Regions from separate parts of the Paenibacillus sp. CB74 genome, predicted to be linked through region 2. Evidence: predicted binding sites of a transcription regulator. Region 2 holds the regulator's gene; the other holds the start of a gene.
What was found. The regulator CtsR, encoded in region 2, represses protease genes until heat stress. The targets are predictions, from matches to a motif close to ATGGTCAATAAAGGTCAAACA.
Positions count from the first base shown of each region.

Region 1: a site for CtsR is predicted at 1,428-1,448, ahead of clpP (ATP-dependent Clp endopeptidase proteolytic subunit ClpP). Genes of this name have one in related genera too.

Region 1 is NZ_CM146009.1:5,147,458-5,163,387, forward strand. It holds gene ACX9NY_RS22765 (sugar-binding transcriptional regulator) at 1-858, opposite strand, end outside; tRNA gene ACX9NY_RS22770 (tRNA-Arg) at 1,286-1,360, shown strand; gene clpP (ATP-dependent Clp endopeptidase proteolytic subunit ClpP) at 1,537-2,133, shown strand; gene ACX9NY_RS22780 (stalk domain-containing protein) at 2,367-3,464, opposite strand; gene ACX9NY_RS22785 (SIMPL domain-containing protein) at 3,853-4,605, opposite strand; gene ACX9NY_RS22790 (HPr family phosphocarrier protein) at 4,762-5,031, opposite strand; gene whiA (DNA-binding protein WhiA) at 5,287-6,225, opposite strand; gene ACX9NY_RS22800 (gluconeogenesis factor YvcK family protein) at 6,232-7,218, opposite strand; gene rapZ (RNase adapter RapZ) at 7,232-8,131, opposite strand; gene ACX9NY_RS22810 (ROK family glucokinase) at 8,183-9,133, opposite strand; gene ACX9NY_RS22815 (AI-2E family transporter) at 9,584-10,654, opposite strand; gene trxB (thioredoxin-disulfide reductase) at 10,778-11,737, opposite strand; gene ACX9NY_RS22825 (tetratricopeptide repeat protein) at 11,909-13,642, opposite strand; gene ACX9NY_RS22830 (hypothetical protein) at 13,960-14,409, shown strand; gene ACX9NY_RS22835 (hypothetical protein) at 14,573-15,930, opposite strand, start outside.
Region 2 is NZ_CM146009.1:6,187,511-6,203,440, reverse strand. It holds gene cysS (cysteine--tRNA ligase) at 1-879, opposite strand, end outside; gene cysE (serine O-acetyltransferase) at 922-1,581, opposite strand; gene gltX (glutamate--tRNA ligase) at 2,121-3,578, opposite strand; gene ispF (2-C-methyl-D-erythritol 2,4-cyclodiphosphate synthase) at 3,612-4,088, opposite strand; gene ispD (2-C-methyl-D-erythritol 4-phosphate cytidylyltransferase) at 4,085-4,780, opposite strand; gene ACX9NY_RS27170 (PIN/TRAM domain-containing protein) at 4,863-5,948, opposite strand; gene ACX9NY_RS27165 (nucleoside triphosphate pyrophosphohydrolase family protein) at 6,123-6,518, shown strand; gene pssA (CDP-diacylglycerol--serine O-phosphatidyltransferase) at 6,644-7,375, opposite strand; gene disA (DNA integrity scanning diadenylate cyclase DisA) at 7,421-8,497, opposite strand; gene radA (DNA repair protein RadA) at 8,511-9,878, opposite strand; gene ACX9NY_RS27145 (ATP-dependent Clp protease ATP-binding subunit) at 10,140-12,602, opposite strand; gene ACX9NY_RS27140 (protein arginine kinase) at 12,785-13,855, opposite strand; gene ACX9NY_RS27135 (UvrB/UvrC motif-containing protein) at 13,884-14,408, opposite strand; gene ACX9NY_RS27130 (CtsR family transcriptional regulator) at 14,440-14,901, opposite strand; gene ACX9NY_RS27125 (GNAT family N-acetyltransferase) at 15,363-15,930, opposite strand, start outside.

The DNA of each region.
Region 1 (15,930 bases), 1.0 Mb from region 2:
AAGCATGGTATGTACCACCTTACCCTGATCGTTAAAGTAATAACCGAAAGATTCAGATACGGCTCCCTGCTCCTGAAGTTCATCTATGATCTCCGTCGCAAGTTTACGTCTTGTCGCCATCTCCACGGCATCACCAATTCCATGAATAACAATCCGCGATTTTCGAATCAGCTGCAGAATCTCCTGAACACTGGGGTCCTGGATTAATGATTCATAGGCATGATCACTAAGCAAATCCGGTACATGCAGGAGTTTATATTGCGCCCCTACCCGTTTTGCCATCGTAGATGCAATCGTATTTGCCTGAATTTCAAGGCTTTCTCCCAGTCCACCGCGTGCCGGTACGAACCAGACACCTTTGAGCGATGTTGGCGGAGTCAGTTGCTCTGCGACTTCGGCCGTTGTTGATCCGCCAGTAACGGCGACAACGTCGTTGTCACTCATGATATTGCCGAGAGCCTTCGCTCCGGCTCTGCCCAGTTCCCTTTTGGCAAATGGAGATACGTCCGAATCGCCAGGAACCACAACTACCTTTTGCAGACCGTAGGCTTGCTTGATGCGCTCTTCCAGCTCGGATAATCCGAACAACTCTTTGGCTACGGGCTCTAACTGCTGCAGCAAATCATACCCTGCCTCGCTGATCTTCATTCCTGCACTGTCAATTTCAATAAGTCCCTGAGCCTTTAACAGATCGGTCTCAGCCCTCAGAACCCGCTCGGTCATCTGCATGGAATTAGCTAACGTTCTCCGTCCGATCACATCCGATAACATGATCTGTTGCAGAATCGTATACCTCTTTTTCAAGACATCCATGAGATCAGGCAGAAGCTGCTTTTGTACTTCTAAAATCGTTCGCATGCTTTCCACTCCCGCAAGTTCTCGTTCCAAGCTCTCTTTCGTGGCCCTAAAACGTCCCGGGTTAACTTTTTAAGTCCCACGTCTATTCTACCTAAAACTGACGTGACATGCAAGTGTTTCAAGGTGTTATTTCGACACACATTCAGCGTTTGTACGCGCCTATTTTCACAATCCTAGACTTCCATGATCAAGGACTAGCTCACGCATACCATATATAGAAGAAACAAATGAATCCCATCTACATATCGCTCAGAATCACATTTCATCCGGCATGTCCAAAACCTCTAATAGCATTTACTTAAATGCACTCTTTATCCACTCTTCTTCATCATGATCATTTTTAGGTTAATCCAAACCAATACACATCACGAATTGCTTGCAATTAAATATTTCATGAGCTATAATCATTATTGCTGTCACATAATGTGCGCCCGTGGTCCAATGGATATGACGTAGGCCTCCGAAGCCTGAGATCCAAGTTCGATTCTTGGCGGGCGCGCCACTTTTATTTAACAGCTCATAACCCTTTTAACCAATGAAACCGGAAAGGTTTCTTTTTTTTGCAAGTTAGTTTGACTTTCTTTGACTTTTTGTTTGGAATTGTTTATTATGTGGGTAATACGGTAACAGTTTAAGTATAAGCACCAATAACATTTACATTCCAAGGAGGTTTTTCACGTGAGTTTTATTCCAATGGTCGTTGAACAGAGCAACCGGGGTGAGCGCGCCTATGACATCTACTCCAGATTGCTGAAGGATCGTATTATTTTCCTTGGTAGCGATGTTAATGATGTAGTGGCTAATGCCATTATGGCACAGATGTTGTTCCTGGCTGCGGAAGATCCGGAGAAAGACATTCACTTATACATCAACAGCCCAGGCGGATCGATTACAGCCGGTATGGCCATTTACGATACAATGCAATTCATCAAACCGGATGTATCTACCATCTGTGTAGGTATGGCGGCTTCCATGGGTGCATTCTTGCTGAATGCTGGTGCGAAAGGGAAACGTTTTGCGTTGCCTAACAGTGAAATCATGATTCACCAACCGCTTGGTGGTGCTCAAGGTCAAGCTTCGGACATCGAAATTCGTGCTCGCCGCATCCTGAAAATGCGTGATACCTTGAACCGCATCATCTCTGAGCGTTCAGGTCAACCACTCGAGCGGATCGAGAAAGATACAGATCGTGACTACTTCATGAGTGCTGCTGAAGCTGCCGATTACGGTATCATTGATAAAGTTATTGAAAACGTGGGTTCCCAAGGCATCTAATATGCTGCCTGGAGACTAGCGGTAACATCACAGGGCGGGCTTCACCGATATAAAGGTGAGCCCGCCCTGTGCTATTTTCAACTAAACAGGCAAATATCACACCCGTTAGTGGAGTGCGTTGCCTGGATAAACAAGAATCCCCCGTCATCCTGCTTTGACGGGGGATTCTTGTTATTATTTTTCATGAGAAGAATGTGATAAGTGCTCTTGCTTAAAAGTTACCCTACGCGAACTTACTTGTCTGATGTTACGTTGCTAAACGGTTCCGTAGCCTTAGGCAGAATTTCCTTGTAAGTGAACTTCATTTCAGGGAAACCTTCCGCGTAAGCTGTATATTCATACAACTGGAAGAACACAACTGCACCTGTTGGTGTCACATAGAAATCCTGGTCTTTATTTAACCCTTTGTAACCTTCCAGGTATCCACCGCGGGCTTTCAGTTGCTCGCCCACTTTTTTACCCAACGTCTCGCGCATGGTTTTGTTATTTTGCAGCACATCATCTAACGTAAGCTCCTTGCCTGTGTCCAGTGCAAAGGTGTGTCCCGTGCGGGTTGTCATGCCGTGTGCTCCTGCATAGTCCTCATAACGTTGAGTGATCAAACCTAGCACGCCGTTCTCATTGTAGGTCACGACATACGAAGTTTCAAATGCATATGGACGTTTTGCGGTTGCCCCGCCGAATTCAGTGGTTTGTTTTTTGAAAGCAGCAACAGCCGTATCCACTTCATCTTTGAGCACTTTGTTGATTGCCGTTTCAGCTTCTTTGCTGGCAAGTCCACTCACCTGCGGATATTGTACATCCACCTCCGCATTTTTCACAGTCACGTTTACTTTTGTCGATTTTACCTGCACATTATTTTGCTTCACTTTGCTGAGTGTCAACGTTTTGGTTTTGCCATCCCAATTTCCCTGTACACCCAGATAATCTCGCATTGCCGAGAATGGAATATATAATCGACCCTGAATCAATTTTGCTTCCACCTGAGGGTAATACCCGTTAATATAGACGTTTGGTTGTCCATCCATCAGGCTAACGGTCATCGCATTGTTGGCTGCTGTTACCGTATATGACTTCGTTTTAGCATCATATTTCAACGTTCCACCCGCTACATCTTTGACTGCTGTCAGCGAGACCCAAGTCGATCCACCTTGAAGAAGTCCTTTTTGAGTCAGTGTTTTCCCACCCGATTTCAGCGTTACCTCAGCTGGGGTTGTCACTTTCGAGGATACAGAAGCCGCCTGTACCGAACTCTCCTGCCATACCGAACCACTACCTACAATAATTCCTGCTGCAAGCAACGCACTTGTCCATTTTTTCCATGATGTCATATATAAAACTCCTCTCTGAATTCACAATTAGGTATCATTGCGTATGTAATCCTGACCTGATCGCATATCTCATACGCTCACCTCTCTATTATAATTAACCCAATTTCGGAAAGGTTTACAGCTCGAGTTACAATGTTGATGAATATCAGACGCAAAATATAAGGGGATATGACCTTTTTGTCACGAACAACTATACAAAAAAGATACCAATAAACAGCATTTCACGTTGCTTGAGAAAGGTACACTTCTATCAAACTTCATCAAAGTTTGCTTTTCCAACAAAAAAAGACTCTGTCCTCAGGACAAAGTCTTTGTCATCATTTCGTTGTACCCTTTAAATGACACTTATAAAGGTTACTTGAGTTTACAATCATTAGTTCGATCTTATTTATTTCATTTCATACGTGATATTCAGGATTGTGCTTACTTTAACCTGGCCTGTTTCAATCTCAGTGCCACCTGCTGTATCTGCTGCTTTGGACATCAATGACTCACTTGCATAGAACACAGGTACATTCGCATCGCCTTGGCTTACGGAAAGAACAGCACCCAGTTGACGTTTAACTGCTTTTGCGATGGCGCCAGCTTTTACATCTGCATTGGCAACAGCTTTCTCAATCACTTGGGACTCATAAGTTTCCGGATTTTCTACAGTAAAGCGCACGTTCTCAATATTGTTGGCACCTGCCCCTGAAGCAGCATCAAGCAGTTCGCCGATCTTGTCCATCTGACGATACGTGACTGTCAGTGTATGATGGGCTGTGTATCCTTTAATTTGTTGTCCGTCTTTTTCGCTATACGTATAGTTGGGTTGTACAGAGAACTGACTGGTTTGAATGTCGTCTGCACTGATCTTCCACGTATTCTTCAGCAAGTTGGATACTTTTTGAACTTTGGCAGCATTCGCTTTTTGAGCAGATGCAGCTGTCTCTGCAGTACTGTTCACACCAATGGACAGATAAGCAATATCAGGCTTCACCTGAATCTCACCTTTACCCACGACATTAATCACATTCTGTTGTACGCCTTGAACCTCTGCAGCATAAGCATAGCTCCCTGGCGCAACCCAAGCGGTTCCTCCTACAAGCAACGTACTTGCCACCAGCACTGCACCAAACGGTTTCATCCATTGTTTACCCATCACGATAGCCTCCTTATGTGTTAACATCTCAAACTTTAATCGATTTGATACCTTAACAGACGGGACAAATTCCATAATGTTGCACTTGACGATAGCAAATACCTCAATAACGCAAAAAAGCCCCTTTCGGGACTTCTTCATTGGATTGATCATATCTTATTGGTTTTCGAGCTCTTCCTTGCTTACCAGACTAACTAAAGCGTTTACAGCCTGTTCGGCATCCGCGCCTTCTGCACTAATCTGGATTTCCGTACCTGTGCTAATCGCAAGGCTCATGATCCCCATAATACTTTTTGCATTAACTTTTTTGTCGTCCTTCTCGACGAACACTTCAGACGAGTACTTATTCGCTTCTTGAACGAACAGTGCCGCAGGTCTGGCATGGAGACCCGTTTTCAAACGGACAACTACCGGGTGCTTTGTCATGGAAACTTACCCCCTATTATGAAATCTGGACATTAAATACACAATTATATTTATACAACATTATACCATTAACCCGTGCAGGACACTAGAAGAAAAAACTCAGGGTCTTTTGTAGGACATTATCTTGCCCTATTTCATCTTTTGCAGAGCGCATCCAATGACCTAAGTGAGTTCTCCCAGATCCTTAACGGTTGACCTTCCCGACCGTTTCAGTTCAGTAGAAACAGCCGACCTTGTTACTTACCCTGCGACGTCTTAACCATAACGTTCTGTGCGCACTTTCTCAGCCAGCTCATCAATTTTACGAAGCCGATGGTTTACTCCAGACTTGCTAACTGTACCTTTAAGGAGTTCGCCCACTTCCTTCAAATTGATATCTGGATGAGCCAGTCGAACCTCCGCCACCTCGCGAAGTTTCTCAGGCAGTGACTCCAGACCAACTTCTTTTTGCAACAAACGGATATTATCGATTTGTCTTACAGCCGCTCCAATGGTTTTATTCAGGTTGGCAGTTTCACAATTGACAATCCGGTTAACGGAGTTACGCATGTCTCGCATAATCCGTACATCTTCAAACTTGAACAAGGCCTGATGAGCACCAATGATGCTGAGCAGCTCAATGATTTTCTCGCCTTCCTTAATGTATAGGATGAATCCTTTTTTCCGTTCTATACACCGGGCATTCAGATGAAATTCATTGGCGAGATCAACGAGTGCCTGACAGTGCTCCTCATACATGGACGCAATCTCCAGATGGTACGAGGAGCCTTCCGGATTATTAACCGATCCACCGGCCAGAAATGCACCGCGAAGATAGGCCCGTTTACAACAGTTCTGCTGAAACAACTCCGTATTAATCCCTGGTGTAAACAGAAAACCTTCCGATACAATATGAAGACTCTTGAGAATCTCCTGTACCATAGTTGGAATACGAACAATATATACATTGTTCTTTTTCAGCCGCATTTTTTTGCGGACCAGTAATTCCGTATGCACTTGAAAATGCTTTTTAAGCAGAGAGTATGCCCGTCTTGCAATGGCGGCATTCTCCGTCGAAATATCCAAGATCACTTTTTTATTCGATAACTGCACTGCACCAAGCATACGGATGAGGGCTGAAAGTTCCGCCTTTTCGCAGCACGGTTCGCTCTCGATCATGGTTAACTCTTTTTTGGTCTGTGCTGCAAACGACATGGGACTTCACCTCTTCCGTAACATCCAATTTTGTACCAGCTGGTAGATGTGATGACTTAACTTGTCGGCATCATGACGCAGATAAGTCTTGAACAGAACAAGGGTATCTGCAACCACCTGATAGCCGGCACTTTCGAGTACATTCATATCCAGTACAACCGGTTTTGCTCCTTTTTCCGCATACTTATTCTGCACTTGCAGCGGAATATCACCATTATTTACGATAACGTAGTCGAAGAGCTGATGACCTATATGCTCGTGTACCGCCTTAAGGTGGTCACTTACCGTATAGTTATCCGTTTCGCCCGGCTGTGTCATAACATTACAGATAAACATCTTCACCGCATCAGCCTCTACCACAGCTTCTGCAAGCTTAGGCACAAGCAGATTGGGAAGAATGCTTGTATATAGGCTGCCTGGCCCGATCAGAATGGCGTCAGCTTGACGAATAGCCTCTACTGCCTCTGGCAACGGCTCCACGTGATCCGGTTCAAGGAAAACACGTTTGATGCGTCCGCCTGCCTCAGGGATTTTGGACTCACCTGTAATAATTGTGCCATCTTCCATCTCGGCATGCAACACAACGGCCTGCCCGGCTGCTGGCAATACCTCACCTCGAACGGCAAACACGCGGCTAAGCTCCCGCACTGCGGTCACAAAGTCGCCCGAAATATCCGTCATTGCAGCCAAAATCAAATTTCCCAAGCTGTGGCCTGCAAGCCCCGCGCCTGTATTGAAACGGTACTTCAACATATCTGAAAGCAATGGTTCTACATCAGCCAGTGCCGTAAGCACGTTGCGAATGTCGCCCGGAGGCGGCATCTGTAGCTCATTGCGCAGGATGCCTGAACTTCCACCGTCATCTGCAACCGTGACGATGGCCGTGATATCCAGCGGCTTCTCTTTCAAACCGCGTAACATCACGGATAATCCGGTTCCGCCGCCCATTACAACTATTCTCGGACGTTCTCTTCGTGGTCCGGCCTCTTTCATCCCTTCACCCTCTTCAATGACGGTCCCGGTCAGCGTCGCGATGGCTTACGGTGACAGCTTCTGTCTCGCTGCTTCCCAACATCTTGCCCAAATATTCCGATATCGCTACCGAACGATGCTTGCCTCCGGTACAGCCGATTCCAATAATAACCTGGCTTTTGCCTTCCTTCCGGTATTGCGGAATCAGGAAATGCAGCATATCCAGCAGCTTGGTCAGAAACGCCTGTGTCTCTGGCCACTTCATAACATATTCGTACACATCACTATTCTGTCCCGTATTCGGTCGTAAATGATCAATATAATGCGGATTCGGTAAAAAACGTACATCAAATACCAGATCAGCATCAATCGGAATGCCATATTTGAATCCGAACGACGTTATATTCACTGACAGCATTTGGCTTTCCAGATGAGAAAAGCGGGATATGATGCGTTCTTTCAGTTGGGCAGGCTTCATTGTACTTGTATTCAGTACCTGGGTAGCGGAGTTTTTGAGTTCCTCCAACATCTTGCGTTCCAGTCGGATGCCGTCCAGCGGCATGCCCTCAGGAGCCAGAGGATGTCTGCGCCTGCTTTCTTTATAACGCTGAACAAGCACAGAATCTGTAGCATCCAGGAATAAAATTTCGCAATGAATGGTAAAATGATCTTTAATATAGTTCAAAGACTCGGACAGAGCCGTAAAGAATTCACGCCCGCGCAGATCGATAACCAATGCAACCTTACCAATCTTGCCGTTTGACTGTTCAATTAGTTCCGCAAATTTTGGAATCAATACCGGTGGCAGATTATCCACACAGAAGAAACCCAGATCCTCCAGGCTTTGTACTGCAATGGTTTTACCTGCCCCGGACATGCCCGTAATGATAATGAGCGTGGCGCCTGTGCCTGGTGAGCCTTCACCTTCAAGCATAAATGTCCCCTCCTTATCATATTGCTGTCTTCATATATTGTTACGAGGTTACTAGGAACGCAAGAGAAGACCTGCCGCACCCACAATACCTGCATTATTCCCAAGTGTAGCTTCCAGAATCTGAACCCCATCTTGCAACGGTTCCGGTGTCAGCTTAGCAAATACGGTACGTATTTCATCGAACAAGAAATTGCCTGCTTTGGATACGCCACCACCAATGATGAACATCTCCGGGTTAATGACAGCCGCTACAGTCGCCATGGACTTGCCCAAGTAGAATGCTGCACGGTTTACAATACGCTGTGCTACTTCATCGCCTGCCTTAGCAGCATCGAATACTTCCTTGGCTGCAATCTTGTCGACGAGTGCTAGTGACGTATGATCACCACGTTCTACGGCATCCTTCGCCATACGGATAATACCCGTTGCAGACGATACCGTTTCTACACATCCCATTTTACCACAGCCGCACTTGATGGCCTCCAGATCAGGTACTACACTGATATGACCCAGCTCTCCCGCCATACCCGAGAAGCCTTGATAGATGTTACCATTCAAGATCAAGCCTCCGCCGACGCCTGTACCGAGTGTATAACATACACAATTGTCTACGCCTTTACCGGCTCCTGCCCATACTTCACCCAGTGCTGCCACGTTTGCATCGTTATCTATTTTGATTGGCTTGCCCAGACGTTCTTCCAGAATCGAACGAATGGCCACATTCCGAAATCCGATGTTAGGGGCATGAACGATAATTCCCTCGCGTACATTCGTGAAACCGGCCACTCCAGCACCCACACCCTCAAGCTGTTCCCAACTGTATGGTGATTCGGCTACGATATGTCGGACATACTTCTCGATGTTGGCGATGACTGTGTCTACGCCCTTATCCACTTCAGTCGGTCCTTCATACGTATGCATTAGCTGACCCTGTTCATCGCATATACCGACCTTGATTGCTGTTCCGCCGAGATCGACCCCAACGTAGATTTTCTCAGACATGCTGCAAGCCACCTTTATCTATCTAAAATAGTTTAAGTCCTACGTACCAACTATAATTGAAGGATACGCCTGGGTCAAGACGATAAGACCTCGGATACATCTTGCTTTGACAGGGTTGTGAACCACATCACATAGCATTTATGAATACGTATACAATCTCATCACCTTCATTTATGAACGCACGCTTTGTTCCTTCCTCGATAGCAGAGGAAGCCTCAACTCATGATATTGCATCTCCCCTCGTTCCATTCATAAAAGATGATCATCGTCCCCTCAACGTGGTGTCCCATTTCACTCCACTAACCACCAGTCATTCTCACGCAGAGGACCATTGAATGACGTCACAGCCAACACAAAAGCGCCTTCCACAGATACAGATGGAAGGCGCCTTACTTTTATAAAATCAATGTTTTTCAATTGGATTGCACTCAGCCGTTCTTCAGCTATACGTCACAACTTCGACTCCACACGTACCGGCTCTTCTGTCTTCTCCATCTTGTTCACATCCAGAATATCAAGCAGGAAGACAAAGATCGGAATACCAATGATCAGTCCCCAGATTCCCAGGAAGTGTTGCGACAGAATCAGTACGATAAAGGTGTAGAACATTGGCAATTTGGTCTTGTGCGCCATCAATTTTGGATTCAGGAAGTACGTCTCCAAAGCATGAATTACAATAATCATGATGATCACAATAATGCTTAATTTCAGTCCACCCATCTGATACCCAATCAGACAGAGCGGTACCAGCGAGATGATAACCCCCGCAACGGGCACCAGACTGAGCAGGAACACCAGAATGGTCAGCGCGAACAGATATGGGAAACCCAGAATCCATAAGCCCAGAATGGTCAGCACTGTATTGAACACCGCAATCAGAAGCTGTGCCTCAATGACTTTACCAAAAGAAGATACGAACTTGTCTCCCAGATAAGCTACTTCATTATAGAACCATCCAATTTTACTTGTTTTGAACTTGGACGTGAACTTGGATATCTCCTGCTTCTGCAACAAGAAGAACAGACTCAGAATGATAACGAGCAGAATAAACTCCAACCATTTGCTCAAAGCGAAAATATATTTCAATGCATCATTGGTGTAATTTTTGATATCGAAGGACTGAAGGTAACCCGCAATCTTGGAAGCAAAATTATCTCCATCTGCACTATCCAAAAATTTCATAATCTCGTTCGTTAACTGAACGACCTGATCCACGATCCGTGGTGAATATCTGGAGATACCGAGCACAATTACTGCGATAACAATCATATAGAGCAGAATGACCACAACTTTATAATTGATCGGAAACAACCGATTCAAACCACCTGTAATGAAATGCTGTAATCTGTTCATGACATACGTCACCAGGAACAACAGCAGAATCATGTGCAGCATACTCCCCATACTGAACAAAACCAAACAGAACAAGAGCAGGATCAAAAATCGTCTCACTGTCGCATTCTGTAGCCAATCTTTTATCATTTCCCCCAAAATCTTCACCTCACAGCTAATATGCCCCATATGTATACGAACTCATGCCCACTGTAGTTTCAAAAAAAGAGAAGCCTTCCGGCTTCTCTCATTACATGAGACTTCCCGTTGTCTCTTATTCCTAGCATATGCCCAACCTCACGCATGTCATGCTTATTTATCCAACGTTTCGCTCCAATCATGGATAATGCTTCCTTCAAGGAACTTCTCACAATCCATCGCGGCCATACATCCGGATCCTGCAGCCGTAATAGCTTGGCGATACTTCGTATCCTGAACATCACCACAGGCAAATACACCCGGTATATTGGTCTCCGTCGTTCCTGGTTTAACCACAACATAGCCATGTTCGTCCAGTGTGATCGCATTACCCAGAAATCCGGTATTTGGCGTGTGACCAATGGCAACGAATACGCCATCTGCTTCGAGCAACTCTTCCTGCCCCGTCTCGTTGTTGCGCACCTTCAGTCCTTTGACACCCATAGCTTCCGGTACGACTTCGAGTGGAGTACGGTTCAGCGCCCACTTTACCTTCTCATTGCTGCGAGCCCGATCCTGCATAATCTTGGATGCACGCAACTCATCCCGACGGTGAACCAATGTGACGTCTGTTGCAAAACGAGTCAGGAAGCTTGCTTCCTCCATGGCGGAGTCACCACCGCCCACAACCACGATTTTTTTGCCCCGGAAGAAGAAGCCGTCACATGTCGCGCATGTACTTACACCACGTCCCACATTTTCCTGCTCACCCGGAATACCGAGATAACGAGCGGAAGCACCTGTGGAGATAATGATCGATTCAGCTTCCAGTTCACCGATTCCTCCAACTTTGACCTTAAAGGGCGGTTTGCTGAAATCAACTTCTTCCACCCAACCATTTTTGAATTCGGCTCCAAAACGCTCAGCTTGCTTACGCATGTTGTCCATCAGTTCCGGACCCATGATACCTTGCGGGAAACCGGGGAAATTCTCAACTTCCGTTGTCGTCGTCAATTGACCACCCGGCTGAAGACCTTCGATAACCAGTGGTTTCAGATTAGCACGAGCCAGATATATCGCTGCTGTCAGACCCGCAGGTCCCGTTCCGATCACAATCGTTCTGTATTTAGACATATAGATACAGCCTCCTTAATTAAGGTGAGAATGTGTTGTACTAGCGATGAACTTGCCAAGATGATATCCTACAGGCATTTACAAGGCCCATTCGTTAAGTTTACCCGTTTTCCCGGTTGTTGTATCCTTCACCTCATGATGTCTTTCTGAAAACGAGTGAGGGCCAACTTTCTATACAAGTGGTGGATTGCTGTTACACACCGCATGAATCTGTTTAGCATACTTGCTAACCGTTGATGCCGATATCCCATACCGCTCAGCAATGCTTTGATAGGTAACGGGACGACTATGATTCTTCGCTGCCAAATATTCAAGTCCAGCAGCCCAACCCTCAATTTGTTTCGTGCCCGGAACCTCTGGATGTACACGGGATACATAATCCGTCCAGAGCCGTTCCATCTCTTGCTGCAACTCAGCCTTTGCTTCAGACATCTGTAATGCACGATCAACAACAGCCTGCCAATGAGAGGTCGAGCTAGTGTCCGATGGTTCTGATGTGGCTTGAACCTTCCCAATGGACTTCAAGGCAACAGGAGAAAAGGGACGAACCACCTGTGTATTCCCATCCTCATGTTCAGCCGATTTCAATCCGTTCAGTACAGCTTGTGCTGCCTCAAGCAGATCCTGTTCTTCTCCCGGCTCTTCAATGAAGGATTGCAGAGCCTGCTGCACCTCATAATCACCGATCATTCCGAGCGCATGAATAACCTGCAACTTCGTTGCCCGATCACCATGCCGCAATGCCCAGAAGAACGATGAACGAATCAGTGGATCATTCTTCATTTCTTCAGGTATACCGTTACCATAGTTCTCCCACTGTCTGAACTGCTCGTCGAAAGGCAGATGATAGTGATAACTTAGCTTCTCTGGTTCTTGCTCGCCTTGTTTTACAGCTTCAAGACCTGACAGATAATAACGGGATACTTCGGAACCCGGATCAAGCTTGGACACATGATGCCATAGACGCTCAGCAGCATCATAACGTTCTGTATTATAAGCCGCCACTGCTGCATAATGAGCAAGTGCCGGATCAGCAGCTGTCTCTTCGTCCTTGAGCAAACGCCGGAAGTGAACATAAGCCGTATCGTGTTGGCCCAGAATTCCCATCGTTGTCGCGAGTTTGTAGACTTGTTCGTGCTGGAATGGCACGATGACCCGCAATTTTTTGATCAGAAGCAGCACTTGATCGGCCCGGTTCTCGTTTTGATGGAAAATGGCCAGATTACAGAGTGCATGCAGATTACCTGGTTCCTGTTCAAGCACTTCGGCAATGGTCTCTTTTGCTTTGGAAAACAGACCCATATAATAGTAGGCGAGTGCCAGATTGTTACGGGCAGCCAAGTAATCAGGATAATCAGAAGACATGCCTTCGAGCAATTCAGCAGCCTGTGCAAATTTCCCTTCTTCCAACAGTTCCCGTGCCTGGTCGTGCTCCACTACACCTTTGCGTGATTTGATTCGATTCAGTTTGGTCGGACGATCCAGCTCATAGTACAGAAGCTCCATCATCTCTTCGGCCTCCGTCATGAACTGACCCTGGGTGTCCTCCTCCAGATAGGTAACAAGTGCTTGCTCGGCTTCCTCAAACCGATCCATATTTGCATAATTGTTCGCCATATAGAAATAACATTCCGTCATCGACGGATCTACCACTTCCAGCACGTTAGCCAGAATGGCATTGGAGGCTTCGTAATCCCCCTTCTCCGATAATATACCCGCCATATTACAATGATTTACCGGATTTTCCGGTTCGTATTCAACAGCTTTGCGAAAATATTTTAATGCCTTGTCAACATGATTACGGTCCAGCGAGCGGACAGCTCTTTCAAAAAAGAAAGAAGCATCCAAGTGAATCGGTATAATATTGGCAAGGTGTCCCTCAGCCCGCACTAGCTTGCCCTTCATCTTCCAAGGCACCTCCTCTTTGCATTTCATTCATACTCTCCAGTATACCACATCTTAAGGCCCACTTCTCAATATGTAGTTTCATGTCGTTTATGAAAAAAATGCAAAAGAAAAGTGATATTCCATTTTGCAGGAAACTTATCACCTTGGAGCGTTGTTTATTAAAAGGATACCTTTTTTGCCTAGAGACTCCATCACTCACTTACCACAAGATCTCTTTGCAGTATTGCATTAGTCCAATCCCGTCGGTCACGGAATGTCGTGTGTAATTATAAAAATAAAGGTACATCATTATTTTTTTAGGAGATGTTATATTGATGATCTCGAAAATTAGACCACTTATATTCATCTTAATCTGCTTGTTTGCTTTGAATGGATGTTCGGAAGAGATAAAAAATGATGATAATCATTTTACACTTGACGAAGTAGTAACAGCGCTTGAGACTCAAAACTTGAATTTAGTGTCCTTTGGTATAACCGGGTATCCTTTGAAATTAAATGATGTTGTGCCTGAGGTGTACTCCGTTGAAGTACCAGTGGAAGAAGAGCCTTATAGCCCTGAATTTTTACATTTCTATATTTTCAATTCAGAGAAGAATCGCATTAACGGGACCAAAGAATTCAATAAGCACATGGAAAATGCCCATTTCACAACATTCCCCTTTCTATATGAGAAAGGAAATGCCCTTATCGTCTACTGGAGCAATACCAAAGATAATCCTCTGTTCACCAAATCCATCGACACTGCGTTGGAGCAACTGCAATGATAGTTCAAGTTTACAGTATGAGACGCATCCTGAAATATCAAAATTCATGAAGTTCCATGGATTGAGCACATCATTGGGCATGTAACGAACGGTTCGCCGTAATCATTCGTAAAAAAAAAGACCAAGCCCGCAGGCTCGGTCTTCTAAAGTTATAACTCCATACTCACGCCATCGAAGGCGAGAGTGAAATATGAATGGTTTTATCAAACGGTGTCATGAAATTGACCAGCACAACCTTGCACTTGTCCGGCAGTTTTGCCTCACGAACCGTTGCCGCCAGATGCCCAAGTTCGCCCCCTGTAATCTCTAACCAATCTTCTCCGCAGGTATAGCGTAACGTACCGCCTTTCCACAAATAGTGACCCTCACTTGTTTCAATCGCGTCCTCACAGGTCAACTCACCTTCGCTTCCGAATACAAAGGACAACTGCATCATAATGTCCTCCGGTTCTTGCCCGGATAGATGCATGGTCCATCCATTTTCAGTTGGTTGCACTTCTGCGCCTACACGGAATGTCTGCTCATGAGTAAGCTGACGATTCTGATGAGGTAGCAAATACCATGGACTTATATCTGATGCAGCAGATTCTGGTAACAGATTCGCAGGAACTGGACCATAGTAGCCTTTCTTCTGCTCACCAGTCAAACGGTACCCTGCGGATAATCTGGTCATGTGCTGCATAGGGACATAACCCGGATTAAAGTATGAAGCCAGTTGCACAGCCAGCAGACGCACCTCACCATGACGAAGCGCGAAGAAAGAAGGAACTTCTGTCATCAGTGTCACGCTAGTAGCACCATCCCGAATTCGGGTTACCGGAGCACCAAAATCCTTATGCATCCGACTGTGAGAGATCCGTCCGTGATGCCCTGCTGAATCCATCTGTCCCAGATAGTCTCCCCGTACAAAATGTTCATTCAGCATAACTTCGTATTGCTTCGGTAATGCATCACGTTCCTCATCCGGATGCTGAAGCTCAGGCTCAAGCATTAACCGAATGAGTGTATTCACCGAGCACACTCCCGGATCAGTCAATGTATCTCCCGCCCAGGCTGCCATCCCCGCAAAGAGTGGATCACCATCCAGCCGCGCCAGAATGGCATACGGTAAGTAATAGGGTGACAGATCATGAACACTGCCCAGATCCTGTCGCCCTGAATAATCTGTAACAATCTCACCTGTAGGATGCACCAGGTACACCATCATGCGGAGATTAAGCCTCACCGGTTCTAGCAGTTCAGGACGATTGAGCAGGCGCGCGGCATGAATTAACATGATGTCGCTAACTGCGCTGTATATTCCGTTGCTTCGTTCGGTCCACTCCCCATCGGGTGTAATATCCATGCCTTCTGCCAGCCACTGCTCTGCGCGCTGCACAGCTTCCTCCAGACCAAAGATTTGATGCAGGAAACCGAGCGCCGCGCATAGCACCCAGCGATGATTCGGCGTATGACAACCACCTGTAAGCATCGTTGGAATCGTGCGTTCCAGAAACAGCCTCATGTTGGTCAGTACAGGTT
Region 2 (15,930 bases):
CATAAAGTAACGAATCGCTTCGCGTTTATATTGATTCCGCAAATCTTTAACAAGAACACCGTTACCGAGTGATTTCGACATCTTCTCGTTATCAATCCGGATGAAACCATTATGCATCCAGTAGTTCGCAAGTGGTTTACCTGTTAACACCTCGGATTGGGCGCATTCGCACTCATGGTGCGGGAACTGCAGATCCTGTCCACCCCCGTGAATGTCCAGTGTGTCCCCAAGGTACTCCCTAGCCATGGCGGAGCACTCAATATGCCAACCTGGTCGACCATCGCCCCAAGGACTGGACCAATAGATCTCACCTGGTTTTGCAGCCTTCCAGAGCACGAAATCTTCGGGATGCTCTTTGCGCTCGTCCACACCTACACGGATTCCAAATTGCAGCTCCTGTAAATTTTGCTTCGATAGCTTACCATACTCGCTGAATTTGCCTGTACGGTAATAGACGTCACCGCCATTTTCGTATGCGAAACCTTTTTCAACCAACTCACGGATAAAATCAATAATGAGCGGCATGTTTTCCGTTACTCTCGGGTTGCTACTTGCCTTGGGAATACCCAATCCCTCAAGGTCTTCATAGTAGGCTGCAATAAACTTCTCCGCGACGTGAGGAACGTCTGTTCCAAGTTGTTCGGCTTTGCGAATCAGCTTATCATCCACATCCGTGAAGTTCACGACATAGTTTACATCATGTCCTGTCTGTTCCAGGTATCCACGAACCGTGTCGAAAAAGATAACCGGGCGTGCATTTCCAATATGAATATAGTCATATACCGTTGGTCCGCAGACATACATTTTTACTTTCCCTGGCTCTTGGGGAACAAATTCTTCTTTTGTACGACTCATCGTATTATAAATCTGAAGCGTCATGGTCACTTATCCTTTCATCCTATACTGCCTTTATTTATTGTATCACGTATCATGCACAGTCTCATTTGCACGGGCATTCTGCAGTGTACGTACTTCTTCCTGCAATCGTTCAAGTTCTTTTTGCATACCACGCAAGGAGTCAACGACCGGATCGGGCAATTGTTGACTGAGGCGGTCTACCCGTCGGCCATCCTGTTTAACAATTCTGCCCGGTATACCTACCACGGTACTATTGGAAGGGACCTCCTTAAGCACAACAGAGTTCGCCCCAATGTTGCTTTGATCCCCCACGCTAAATGAACCCAGCACCTTTGCTCCAGATGAGATAACCACATTATTACCAATGGTCGGATGTCTCTTTCCTTTTTCTTTCCCTGTTCCGCCAAGCGTAACCCCCTGATAGATAACAACATCATCGCCAATCTCACATGTTTCTCCAATAACGACGCCCATTCCATGGTCAATAAACAACCGATTCCCGATCGTAGCTCCAGGATGTATCTCAATCCCTGTCATAAAACGGCTAACCTGCGAAATGAACCTGGCCACCGAGAACCATCTTCGCTTGTATAAAAAATGAGCCATCCGGTGTGCCCATATCGCATGCAGCCCTGAGTAGGTTAGTACCACTTCGAACCACCCCCGGGCCGCCGGATCGTTTTCAAACACCGCCTGGATATCTGATCTGATCTTCTTGAACATGCTCGTTCCCCTCTTGTTCAGGTTCCCGTCCTCCGGCTTACCGGACGGCGCGTTCCTTTGGTAGTGTACTGCACACTCGCCTAAACAAAAAACGCCCCTGCAGCATTTAGCTGCAGAGGCGTTTATCGCGGTCCCACTCTGCTCGGTTCATTCTTAAATAGAATGAGCCCTCAAGCGGTTTGGTAACGGAAACCAATCGTCACAACCTATCCTAACGTTTTCCCATGTCATGATCGACAAAGGCGGGGCTGGATTCGGCTGTGCAGCTCACGGGCGCATTTCGACTGATGGACAGTGGATGGTTCACAGCCACCGCAATCAAAGAAATCTTTCTTTGCTGCGGGACCATCCTCTCTGAATCTGCCCGGGTCAGTCTACTCCTCCCGATCTTTGCTGTTCTATTAGATAAATCATATCAATTATTCGTTGTGTTGTTATTATAGCGAAAAGGCCTCAGACTGACAACAGCCTCCTACGTAATCCATACCTGAACAGACTGTGTGCAGATTCCGATTAAACTAAATGCCCCTCGGATAATCTTATTTTACTTGTGCGAGCAATCGTTCGATCACTGTATCACGACCCAGAAGCACGATCGTTTGATTCAGATCCCGTCCATGCGTCTGTCCGGTCAAGGCTACACGAATTGGCATAAAGAGCTGTTTGCCCTTAAAGCCGGTTTCTTTCTGTACTTCCTTGATCAGTGCAGCCATTTTGCTTGGCGTGAACTCTTCACTTGCCTGCACTTTATCGGCAAATGCCTTCAGCACAGTCGGCACCTGCTCTTCAGCGAGAACTGCGGCACCTTCAGTTTCCAGCTCAATCTCCGAACGGAAGAACACTTCCGACAATTCTACGATATCGGATGCGGCATTCATCTGTTCCTGATAGAGATGCACGAGGGTATGCGCCCACTCTTTTTGCTCAGCGGATAGATCACCAGGAAGACGTCCTGCTTTTTGCAGATGCGGAATGGCCATTTCGGCAATCCGTTCCGGGTCAGCATGTTTGATATAGTGGTTGTTCAAGTGAGCCAGCTTGTGTGTATCAAATACGGCCGGGCTCTTGGACAGGCGTTTCGTATCAAAAATGGAAATCAGTTGTTCTTGCGAGAAGATCTCTTCCTCCCCTTCCGGCGACCAGCCGAGCAGGGAAATGAAGTTAAACATCGCTTCAGGCAAATAGCCGAGCTGATCATACTGCTCAATAAACTGAATCACGGATTCATCCCGTTTACTCAGCTTCTTGTGATTTTCATTCACGATCAGCGTCATATGGCCGAATTGCGGTGGCTCCCAGCCCAGCGCTTCATAGATCATCAGTTGACGCGGCGTGTTCGAGATGTGATCTTCCCCACGCAGGACGTGGGAGATCTTCATCAAGTGATCATCCACAGCAACAGCATAGTTGTACGTGGGAATGCCGTCTTTTTTCACAATGACAAAGTCGCCGGATTCCTTGCTGTTGAATGAAATTGTACCTTTAACCATGTCATCAAACGTATATACGCGCTCTTCGGGCACACGGAAACGAATACTCGCTACGCGGCCTTCCGCTTCAAATGCACTAATCTGCTCTGGAGTCAGATCACGGTGTTTGCCTGAATAACGCGGTGTTTCTCCACGTGCTGACTGCTCCTCACGCTCTTGCTCCAATTCCTCTTCCGTGCAGAAGCAAGGGTAGGCCAGACCTTTATCCAGCAATTCCTGTGTATATTTACGATAGAGGTCCAGACGTTCCGTTTGACGGTATGGTCCGTATTCTCCGCCCACATCAATACTTTCATCCCACTCGATTCCGAGCCATTTCAGGTATTTCAGCTGGCTTTCTTCACCACCAGCAATATTCCGTTTTACGTCCGTATCTTCAATACGAATAATGAATTTACCGTTATTATGTTTGGCATATAGATAGTTAAACAGCGCCGTACGGGCATTCCCGATATGCAGATGTCCTGTTGGGCTCGGCGCGTAACGCACACGAATTTCCGTGCTCATATGATCCCCTCCGTCATGAATTAATTGATGATATCACACACGAACCAGGCAAACAACGGATTGAGCAGCAATGCCCTCTCCCCGTCCCGGGAATCCCAGTTGCTCTGTCGTTGTTGCTTTCACGTTCACCAGTGTTACATCCGCTTCCAATGCCTTGGCAATAACCTCAGCCATCTGCGGGATGTAAGGAGCCATCTTCGGCTTCTGGGCAATAATCGTTGAATCGATATTGCCTAACCGATATCCGCGATCCTTCACAAGCTGCCATACATGCTCCAGCAATTTCAGGCTGTCGGCATCCTTGAATTCCGGATCGGTATCCGGGAAGTGCTTGCCGATATCCCCAAGTGCCAGCGCACCCAAAATGGCATCACTAATCGCGTGCAACAGCACGTCTGCGTCCGAGTGACCCAGCAGTCCTTTTTCATAAGGAATCGTTACTCCGCCAATAATACACGGGCGTCCCTCTACCAGCTGATGTACATCAAATCCCTGTCCTACACGTATCATCGCTTCTTCTCTCCCCCCAGCAAAAACGCAGCGTATTGCAAATCTTCCGGCGTTGTTAATTTGATATTTGTATAATTGCCTTCCACAACCTTGACCGACATACCCTGACGTTCAGCCAGCATAGCGTCATCTGTCCCCAGAAAACCGTCCTGCTCAGCTGATTCGTAGGCGGAGAGCAGGGAAGAAAGACGAAAAGCCTGCGGGGTTTGAATGCTCCACAGACTGCTGCGATCTGGTGTCGCCGTAACGACTCCCTCCGCATTCACTTGTTTGATCGTATCCTTCACGGGAACCGCCAGTACAGCTGCTCCACCACCGGCTATGGCAGCCGCCATGCATCCCTTGATCTGCTCATGGTTCACAAAAGGACGTACCCCGTCGTGAACGAGAACCCAATCCGTCCCAAGTGCCTCAAGGCCTTTATGGACAGAATGTTGTCTCTCTTTCCCTCCGGGGATAACATGGACACGTGAATCCAGTTGGTATTTTTTTACCCAATCCTGGCAGCGTTCAACATCTGCAGCTCCTGTGACCAGCACTATCTCGCGGATCTCGTCCAGCGCAGCAAATACCTCAAGCGTATGTATGAAAACGGGCTTGTCCTGCAGCAACAGAAACTGTTTGCTCTCGGTCGTCCCCATACGGGTTCCGCGACCTGCTGCCACAATGACAACGCCCCACCCTTTATCCATGCCGCAATCCCTGCCTTGTCTGTCAGTTTATCGTTCAAAGATACACAATATCATTCAACGATACACTACCCATCATACCGCTTTATTGGGCTTTTTCCAACAGTTTCGGCTTGGCAAAAATCATTCGTCCCGCTGAAGTCTGCAGCACACTGGTCACGAGCACTTCCATCATCATGCCAATATACTCGCGTCCGCCCTCCACAACGATCATTGTGCCATCATCCAGATAGGCTACACCTTGACCATGCTCCTTGCCATCCTTGATGATCTGCACCATGATCTCCTCACCTGGCAGAACAACTGGCTTAACGGCATTGGCGAGATCATTAATGTTCAGCACAGATACACCCTGGAGTTCGCACACTTTGTTCAGATTAAAGTCATTGGTGACCACTTTGCCCTGAAGCACTTTAGCCAGTTTAACCAATTTGCTGTCCACCTCGGAGATTTCCTCGAAATCCCCTTCGTAGATCAGGACTTTTACATCAAGTTCCTTCTGGATTTTGTTCAAAATGTCCAATCCTCGCCGTCCTCTGTTCCGCTTGAGCAGATCCGATGAATCGGCAATATGCTGCAGCTCCTCCAGAACGAATTCCGGAATGACGATCGTGCCTTCAATAAATCCGGTTTTGCATATATCCGCGATACGCCCATCAATAATAACACTGGTATCCAGAATTTTATGTTCTTCCATCCGTCTATCCTCATCCACCTCGGGATGACCCCATCGCCCAGACATCCAGAATGCCCCCAGATCGTCTTTCTTCGCCATGGCAAGGGTGTAGCCGGAATAAGCACCTATCACCGTCAGTGCCACTTGTAGCACTTCTCCTGCCGTTCCCATCCATCCCACAACAGGGTATAACAACAAAGCCACCAGCAAGCCGGCAACGGTACCTGCGGCACCTGCAGCCAGTTCATTCATAGGTACTTTTGCCAATGATTCGATTCCACTATGCAGTCTGTCTGCCATCAATGTTCCACCGATATTACATACAGCCATAAACATTACAGCTCCCAGCAGCGTCGATATCCCAGCTCCCAGTAATCCTGCGGACTGAATCCATTCCGCCATCCATGGGACCGATTTTCCTGCCAGATGATATGCCGTGTAGCCGAACCATGCACCGCACAATCCTGTAAAAGTTAAAATGCCTTTTTTCCACATTAGTCCCTGCACCTCCTTCAATGTATCTTGATCTTGATATCCAGTATGATCCAATTCCTAATTTGCTAATCCCTTCCGGAAGAACTTTTTGGAAATGTTGCAATCGTCAGTTGAAAGTAGGTAAATTATTGGCATATAATGAATTCAATTCATATCCCGAGGTGAGTGGCAAAAATGAGTACGCTAAGTTTACAGGCTTTCCAGGATCAAGTTTCTGAACTGTTGTTGCGTCATCGCAGCCTGATTGATGTACTGTCCAAAACGGGACAAGCCGGAGCGTCTGTTAACCGTGCCGTGTCCAAAGCCATTACCGAATGCGGCTGCATCGAGCTGCACGCCACCAAGCAGAAATATGCCCCGGAGAGCGATATCGCTCAAACCAAGGGCCTGCTGGAAACGCATGTGGAAGGTGAATTGTGTGAGAATTGCCGAGAGGTCATCAGCTCTGAACTAGGGCGGAATCTGTTCTACATGTCGGCTCTCTGCAATCTACTGGACATTAACATGGAAGAGGTCGTAAATCACGAATCACAGAAGTGTTCAACGTTAGGGATGTTTAATCTGTCGTAAGAAGATATGTAGGTCGTTCGCAAGGGTTTCTTTTACCGTAAATAGATTGAATAAACAAAAAGCACGCATTCTCCAATGCAGGAGAGTACGTGCTTTCTTTGTCTAGTGTCTGTCACCAAGGTTACTTAACGATCGGAAGGACGGGATGATTTCTCATCCTTGCGCTTTTTCGCCCGACTACGCGAGGCCGCTGTTCGCAGGTTATGCTTCATTCCATACAAGGCGTATAACACCAACGGAATAAAGATCAATTTGGATAGCTGCTCCGGGAAAATCACGGCTACGGCTATGGCAAATAACACAACCCATGGGGCAATCCAGATTGCCTTGCGTGGCAACCCGACCTTTTTGAAATTGGGATATTTAAGCGAACTGACCATCAGATACGATAACAGCAATGTAGCAATCATCATGCTGATGGGACCGATATCCTTGTTAAACAAGGACAATGTGGCCAGCACTCCGCCGGCTGCCGGAATCGGCAAACCTGTGAAGTACCCGGGGATCCCCGGACGAACATTAAACCGGGCAAGACGAATCGCCCCACAGATCGGAAAAGCCGCTGTTGCAATCCAGGCGAGGATCGGCATCGAATCTTGAAACGACACCATAAATATGATCAGGGCTGGTGCTGCCCCAAAGGAAACCATGTCAGACAAGGAATCAAGTTCCTTACCGAATTCGCTCTGGGCATTGAGTGCACGTGCCACTCGGCCATCCAGACCATCCAGCAGCATCGCTACAATGACCATAATGGCAGCCAAACTGTAATTTCCATCAATCGCAAGCAAAATTGCCATCATTCCAAGAAACAGATTACCCAGGGTAAAGAGATTCGGAATGAATCTGGTTAGCATCGTTGTTTCACCTCATCCATTTCAAGCCTTTATATAGGCAAAACCTTACATCTGTCTGTCGATAAACATCTGCTCCTGCAAACGTTTGAGGCCTTCCTTAATGGTCCGGGCTCGAACTTCACCAATACCGTCCACTTCGTCCAGTTCTTCAATTGTAGCCATAATAACATGAGGTAGTTGTTCAAATTGATCCACCAGGTTATGGATAATGACATTGGGCAGACGGGGGATCTTATTTAATACCCGGAATCCGCGAGGTGCAACCGAATCCTCTGACGTGGCCGCTGATGAAGGATAACCGAGCAGACGGACAATATGGTGTGCATCCAGTAATTCATCGTCCGACAATCTTTTCAGTCCTACTATAATTTCACGGATTTTGTCATCACTGTCGTCACGGGCATAGTCTTTATACAACAACCAGGCTTCTTCTTCCGTTGTACCCACAAGCTCTTCCATTTGCATGGAGATGAGTCGTCCCTCATTCCCGAGTTCATGAATGTATCGTTTGATCTCCGTTTTGATCCGCATCACCATCTCGGTACGCTGAATCACATTGACCACTTCAGGAATCGTCACCAATTCCTCAAATTCAGAGGCACTCAGATTCGTAAGGGACTGTGTTAATACCGCTTTGTATTTCTCCAGGGTTTGAATCGCTTGATTCGCTTTGGTCAAAATAACCCCGATTTCCTTGAGGGAATAACGAAGTGTTCCCTGATACAAGGTAATGATATTCCGGCGCTGTGATATGGATACGACCAATTTACCCGTTTGCTTCGCTACACGCTCCGCCGTCCGGTGACGAATGCCCGTCTCTGATGAAGAGATTGAGGAATCGGGAATTAACTGGGTATTGGCGTAAAGAATACGCTTCAAATCTTCGCTAAGAATAATGGCTCCATCCATCTTAGCGAGTTCGTACAGATAGTTGGGGGAGAAGTCACAGTTAATCGAGAATCCCCCATCCACCACTTCCATGACTTCAGGGCTGTATCCTACAACAAGCAGTGCGCCCGTCTTGGCGCGCAGCACATTTTCCAGACCTTCGCGGAAAGGTGTACCTGGTGCGATCAGCCTTAATAATTCATTCATATTATCCAATTGGCTCGAATCTTTCATCTTGTTATGCCCCCTAATCTAAAGCAACCGCTAGTGCATCTGCCACGGTATTCACACCGATCAGTTGTATCCCGCGAGGATGTTTCCAGCCCTTTAAGCTTTTTTCTGGTAAAATAACACGCTTGAAGCCCAGCTTCGCGGCTTCCTTCACTCGTTGTTCTGCTCGTGATACGGCTCGAACTTCACCTGTGAGACCAATCTCGCCAAAGATGACGTCATCCGGCTTGGTCGGTACATCTCTCAAACTGGAGGCAATGCTGACCGCAACCGCCAAATCTACCGCGGGCTCATCCAGCCTTACTCCACCAGCCACGTTAAGATATGCATCCTGGGTTTGTAAAAACATGCCCATCCGTTTCTCCAGCACGGCAATGATCAGATTTAATCGATGCAAGTCTACTCCTGTTGCCATACGGCGGGGAGAAGGGAAATGGGTGGTCGAGATCAACGCCTGCAATTCCACGAGCAAAGGACGTGTGCCCTCCATGCTGGCAACTACCGTAGAACCCGCTACACCCAGTGGCCGTTCCGACAAAAAGAGTTCTGACGGGTTGCCCACCTCACGAAGTCCATCCTCGCCCATCTCAAAAATGCCAATCTCATTGGTTGAACCAAAACGGTTCTTCACCGCACGCAACAGTCGATACGTATGATGCCGTTCTCCTTCAAAATAAAGCACGCAATCCACCATATGTTCTAACATACGTGGACCGGCAATGGCACCTTCTTTGGTAACATGCCCCACAAGAACCGTTGCAATGCCTCTGCCTTTGGCAATCCGCATGAACCTAGACGTACATTCCCTTACCTGGGCTACACTACCCGGCGCACTGGTAACTTCGGGAAGATACACCGTCTGAATGGAGTCGATGACAAGAAAATGCGGCTGGATCTGATCCACCGCTTCCTCTACACGTTCCATATTGGTTTCACACAGCACATACAACTCGGCAGAGAGTGCCCCGAGACGATCCGCCCGCAATTTGGTTTGCTTGACTGATTCCTCACCAGAAACATATAACACACGTAGACCCGAATGCGTCAAAGCATGAGACGTCTGCAACATCAACGTTGATTTACCGATACCTGGGTCTCCACCCACCAGAACGAGTGAACCTGGAACGATTCCGCCACCCAATACCCGGTTCAACTCGCCGATTCCAGTCTGTACACGCGGTTCCTGACCGCTATCTATATCTATGATAGGAAGCGGTTTATCTTTACTGTCAAACAGAGGAGAATTTCTCCCTTGTGTTTTGACCACCGTCTCTGTTTCTTCCACCATTGAATTCCATGACTGACAACCCGGACACTTCCCGTACCACTTGGGGGCTTCATAGCCGCATTCCGTACATTGAAACTTGGTTTTAACTTTGGCCACTTCAGCACTCCTATAATTTAGTTTTATAACAGCATTTTGCATTATTCGACGAATTTTGCCCAAACTCCCTGACGTGCAGGGTCACTAAAAGTTTACCATTGTTTGAGATTTTTCGTAAAGGATTATCGCAAACTTTACACATGTTCCTGACATAATCATGTCCGTCTTCTGTCCAAAATGCAAAAAATCCTCCCCGGCCAAAGCCGAGAAGGATTAACAATCAATACAAGCTTGAGTTCATTCTCCATAGCTTGTTACATATTATTTGGTTTCGATTTCCTCGTTAGAAGGAACAATCACGTCTTTTTTCGTTACTGACAGTGCACCGTTCTCTTCGTCAATGAGTAGTGAATCCCCTTTGGTTACGTTGCCTGTAAGCAACTCTTCAGACAATTTGTCCTCGATATGCTTCTGGATTGCCCGACGAAGCGGACGCGCACCGTAGGCTGGATCGAAGCCTGCTTTGGCAAGGAATTCCTTGGCATTGTCGGTAAGTTCGAAGTCAACCTCATATTCACGCAGCCGTTTGCGAAGCTCCTCACTCATGAGCGTAACAATCTCTGCAATGTGTTTCTGTTCCAGAGAGTGGAATACGATAATTTCATCAATCCGGTTAAGGAACTCTGGACGGAAGGATTTCTTCAGCTCATCCATGACTTTACCCTTCATGTTATCATAATCCGCACCTGCATCCACAACTGCTGTGAAACCAAGTGTCGAGTTACGTTTGATCGCTTCAGCACCCACGTTGGATGTCAGGATAATCAGCGTATTCCGGAAGTCAACAACGCGACCTTTGGAATCGGTCAGACGACCATCCTCAAGCACTTGCAGCAAGATATTGAATACTTCCGGATGTGCTTTCTCGATTTCATCGAGCAGGACAACGGAATATGGTTTGCGACGAACTTTCTCTGTCAGCTGGCCACCTTCTTCATATCCAACATATCCTGGAGGCGCACCGACGAGTCGGGAAGTCGAATGCTTCTCACCATACTCGGACATATCAATACGGATTACTGCATTTTCATCACCAAACATCGCTTCAGCCAGAGCACGAGCAAGTTCTGTTTTACCTACCCCTGTAGGACCGAGGAAGATAAATGAACCCATCGGACGTTTTGGATCTTTAAGTCCTGCACGCGCACGACGAACCGCACGACTGACCGACTTCACAGCCTCATCCTGGCCGATGACACGTTCATGCAGAATGGATTCCAGATTCATCAGGCGCTGTGTCTCTTCTTCTTTCAGCTTGTTCACCGGAATTCCTGTCCAGTTGGCTACCACTTGTGCGATATCCTCAGGTGTTACTTCGGAATCCGTGCGACCTTGTTTTTCTTTCCATTGGTTCTTCGTTACATCCAGCTCTTCACGGATTTTTTGTTCCGTATCACGCAGAGCGGCTGCTTTTTCGAACTCCTGGCTTTGAACTGCAGCGTCTTTTTCCTTGCGGATATCTTCCAGACGGCTCTCCAGCTGTTTCAGGTTTGGTGGGATCGTGTAAGAGTTCAATCTTACTTTGGAACCCGCCTCGTCAATCAGGTCAATCGCTTTGTCTGGCAGGAAACGGTCTGTGATGTAACGGTCAGACAGCTTAACCGCCTGCACAATCGCTTCGTCCGTAATTTTCACGCGGTGATGCGCCTCATAACGGTCACGCAAGCCGTGCAAGATCTGAATCGCTTCTTCCGGAGAAGGCTGATCTACCGTAATCGGTTGGAAACGACGCTCAAGCGCTGCATCCTTCTCGATGTATTTGCGATATTCATCCAGTGTTGTTGCACCGATACATTGCAATTCTCCACGGGCCAGAGCCGGTTTCAAAATATTAGAAGCATCGATGGCACCTTCAGCTCCGCCTGCGCCAATCAAGGTATGCAATTCGTCGATAAACAGGACAATGTTACCTGCTTGGCGAATCTCATCCATGATTTTTTTCAGACGATCTTCGAACTCACCACGATATTTGGTTCCAGCAACTACTGAACCCATATCCAGGGTCATTACACGTTTGTCGCGCAATGTTTCGGGAATCTCATTGGCAATGATTTTTTGTGCAAGGCCTTCAGCAATCGCTGTTTTACCTACACCTGGCTCACCGATCAATACCGGGTTGTTCTTCGTACGACGGCTGAGTACCTGGATGACACGTTCAATTTCTTTGCTACGTCCAATAACCGGGTCAAGGTTATTCTCTCTGGCGTATGCCGTGAGGTCACGTGCCAGACTGTCCAGCGTTGGTGTGCTGACATTGGCAGGTGTTCCATTATGGCTGGATACAGCTTCACTGCTGCCAAGCAACTGTAACACTTGTTGACGTGCTTTGTTCAGGCTGATACCCAGGTTATTGAGCACACGTGCTGCAACACCCTCGCCTTCACGAATCAATCCGAGCAGGATATGCTCTGTGCCTACATAGGTATGGCCCAATTTACGAGCTTCATCCATAGACAACTCAATTACTTTTTTCGCACGTGGCGTATATGCAATGTTGGTAGGCTGCTCTTGGCCACGGCCAATCAGCGTTTCTACTTCATCCTGAATTTTTTCCAATCCGAGTCCCAGGCCGATCAGTGCTTTGGCTGCGATGCCTTCGCCTTCACGAATGAGGCCGAGCAAAATATGCTCAGTACCGATGTTATTATGACCGAGACGGACAGCTTCTTCCTGCGCGAGTGCGAGCACCTTTTGGGCCCGTTCCGTAAATCTTCCAAACATCATATCTCCTGCACCTCCATGGTTTTGGATAAAACGAGGGGTTTCAAAACATCCCCGTCGTATTCTTCATATCATTTTTGTTTGCAGCCGTGCTGCGAATAAAGTCATTCGGCATCGTACATGCCTTATTATATAAAAGCCGCAATGCGGCATGAAACCATAATTTAATACAATATCAGAGTAAGCTAGGACTGCTTCGCTGCATTGATCGTATCACGAATCAACTGAGCTCGATAGATGTCACGCTCATCTGTGCGCATATCTTCCCCGAATGTTTTCTGCAAAAATCCCGGCTGTGTCATCACATTCAACTCATTCATGACCGTGATCGACAGTCCATCCAACAAGCCGAGATCCACGCCAAGGCGTACATCCGATAAGCGCTGTGCTGCTTCCTTGGAATCAACAATAGCTGCATGAGACAATATGCCGTAAGAACGCATGACACGATCCGTAATTCGAAGTCTGGAGTCGGTAATTAACCGTTCTCTGGCTGTACGTTCATGACCAATCATCTGTAACACAACACCATGCAGGTTCTCGATGACTTCCTGTTCGGTCTGTCCCAGTGTAATCTGATTCGAGATCTGGAACAGGTTACCCATAGCTTCGCTGCCTTCACCGTATATGCCTCTTACAGTCAATCCCACTTGGGAAACTGCGGTTAAAATACGGCCAATCTGCTGCGTCATCACCAGGGCAGGCAGGTGCATCATGACAGATGCTCTGACACCTGTACCTACATTCGTAGGACAACTGGTTAAGTATCCTCTGCGATCATCAAAAGCATAATCCACGTGCGCTTCAAAAGCATCATCTATTGCGGAAGCTTTCTCCCAGGCTTCTTTCACCTGGAACCCCGGATAGAGGCACTGGATACGAAGATGATCCTCTTCATTAATCATAATACTGACAGACTCATCCTCACTGAGAATAACCGCACCATGTCTGGATTCATTCGCAAGACTTGGACTGATGAGATGTTTCTCCACCAGCACCCGTTTGTCGAGTTCGTCAATATCGATTAGATCCAAAGTATGAAAATCCCCAAAGGCATGAACATCGTCGTATTGAAGTACTTCGCTCAGCTTATTCAGTACCTCTTCCGATTGCTCATTGGAAGCCAGCATCGGAAACGGAACATGCTGAAGGTTGCGCGCAATCCGGACACGGCTGCTTATGACGATTTCGGAATCAGCCGCATCACTGCGCATCCAGTCGCTGAGCGCCTTCTCTGTAAAGCGCAGATTAGGCATTACGCATCCCTCCTACTCATGACAAACTTTACTCCTGAGCTATTCCTTTTTCAAGTTCTCGAATCTGGTCACGGATCTGAGCCGCCTCTTCAAATTCCTCTTGGGCGATGCTCTCTTGGAGCTCACGCTTCAAATCAGCAATTTGACGTTTCACCTTGATGCGACCACCAGCTCGTGCAGGTACTTTACCTACATGGGACGTACTACCATGAACCCGCTTGAACAAAGGGTCCAGACGGCTGTCAAAATATTTATAACATGAACTGCAGCCAAATCGGCCTATCTTACTGAATTGTGCGTACGTCATACCGCACTCTTCGCACTGAAGTGCCTTTGCAGGTGGTGTTCCTGCCGATCCACTTTTGCCGGCTGGATCAAAATCAAGTAACCCGGACAACAAGTTGTGAATGGAAAATCCACCTGCTGTTCCAGGAATCATTTCCCCTTTTTCACGGGCACATGACTCACAAATATGGAATTCCGTCTTCTCTCCATTTACGATCTTCGTAAAATGCAGTGTCGCCGGACGTTTATTGCATTCTTGGCACAGCATAATGATGTACCTCCTTTGACCCCGATAGTTTTCATTTACCGAGCAAAGATATTAGCATCGCCTTTAACATTCTGGCACGAATTTGATCCCGGTAAGGAAGTTTGACCAATATAACCTCTCTAGATACAGCAGCTCGCATCAACCCAGCTTCACGCTTGCTCAAGAAACGTGCTTCTTCCAATTGATAAATCAAACCTTCGGCAGCTGTCTGCCCGATCTCATCACCAATACTATGGTGCAAATGGTTATGCAGAGCTGATTGGGCTGGTAATTCAATGCGCTGTATGCGAACATAACCACCACCGCCGCGCTTACTCTCTACCAGGTATCCCTTCTCGAGGGTAAAACGTGTGCTGATGACATAATTGATCTGGGAAGGTACACATGAGAATTGATCTGCCAGATCATTACGCTGAATTTCAACCATTCCTTCGGGACTCTCATGCAAAATACTCTTCAGATATCGTTCGATAATATCAGAGATATTACGCATCCAATCATCCTCCACTGTCTGAAACGTTAAGTCAATAAGGACCCACACGCCCCCACAGAGTACACCTTCTCTACCCATTTAACCAATCAGGGAAACAGCGAATCTTGCTTCCACAGGAGTCAACAGGAGAGCGAAGGAAGCACGAAGGTCCTTTAATATTCCCTTGATCCTCCGATGAGATGAATCACGTATAGTGGCGATCATGCATCAGATTGTAGAAAGAAAGCTACTTAAGTATTAAACCTTTAGTTGACTTTGACTTTCTTTGACTTTATATACATTATAGCATATTTTGTGGGTTTGCCAAGTGGGGTCACTATTCATTTTTTACGATTTTACACGAAATATTCCCCAGACACAAAAAAACCTCTCCAAAATTGCTGGAGAAGTCCTTTTGTCTTTCAATTACGCCTTATTTGTATATAAGCTAATCCAGTTAAATCGAGTAGTGGAAGTAGTCATCAGAAGAAATCGAGTAAATAGGTTTCTCGTTCAGGAATCGCTTGTTCCAAAGCCTTGATAGCTGTGTTCGGTCCGTGAATTCTTCCCATTCGTGCCATTTCTGTTGGTCTGCGATATCCCATCAGCACCGCAGTAAGGGCTTGAATATCTACCTTAATAGTCTGATCATCAGTAACTGGCTCCGAAGTTTTCCATATGGATGCTGTTCCATTCATTGCTACGTTCAGTTGCCATACTCCTTCATTCCACGGAGCGTGGGTATCCTCTACCTGTAGAACAATCTGCACTGGTGAGTCCTGACTTGCAAATGGATATTGAGATATAAACTGCTCCACACTAACAATGCGCGCCATAAAATAAGGTACGATCTCCTGCTGAATCCGTGGATTATCCAATTGGAAGGCAAGCGTATCACTGGCAGGTGCCTGTAACGTAACTTCCTGGATCATGGAATCATGGTTAGCAATAAAGGTCCATAGTCCTTGCCTAGCCTCTTCATTTAGATAGATAATCTCTTTAATGGTAAACTTATTTTCCTTAACCTCATATAAAAGATAACCTTGTGCT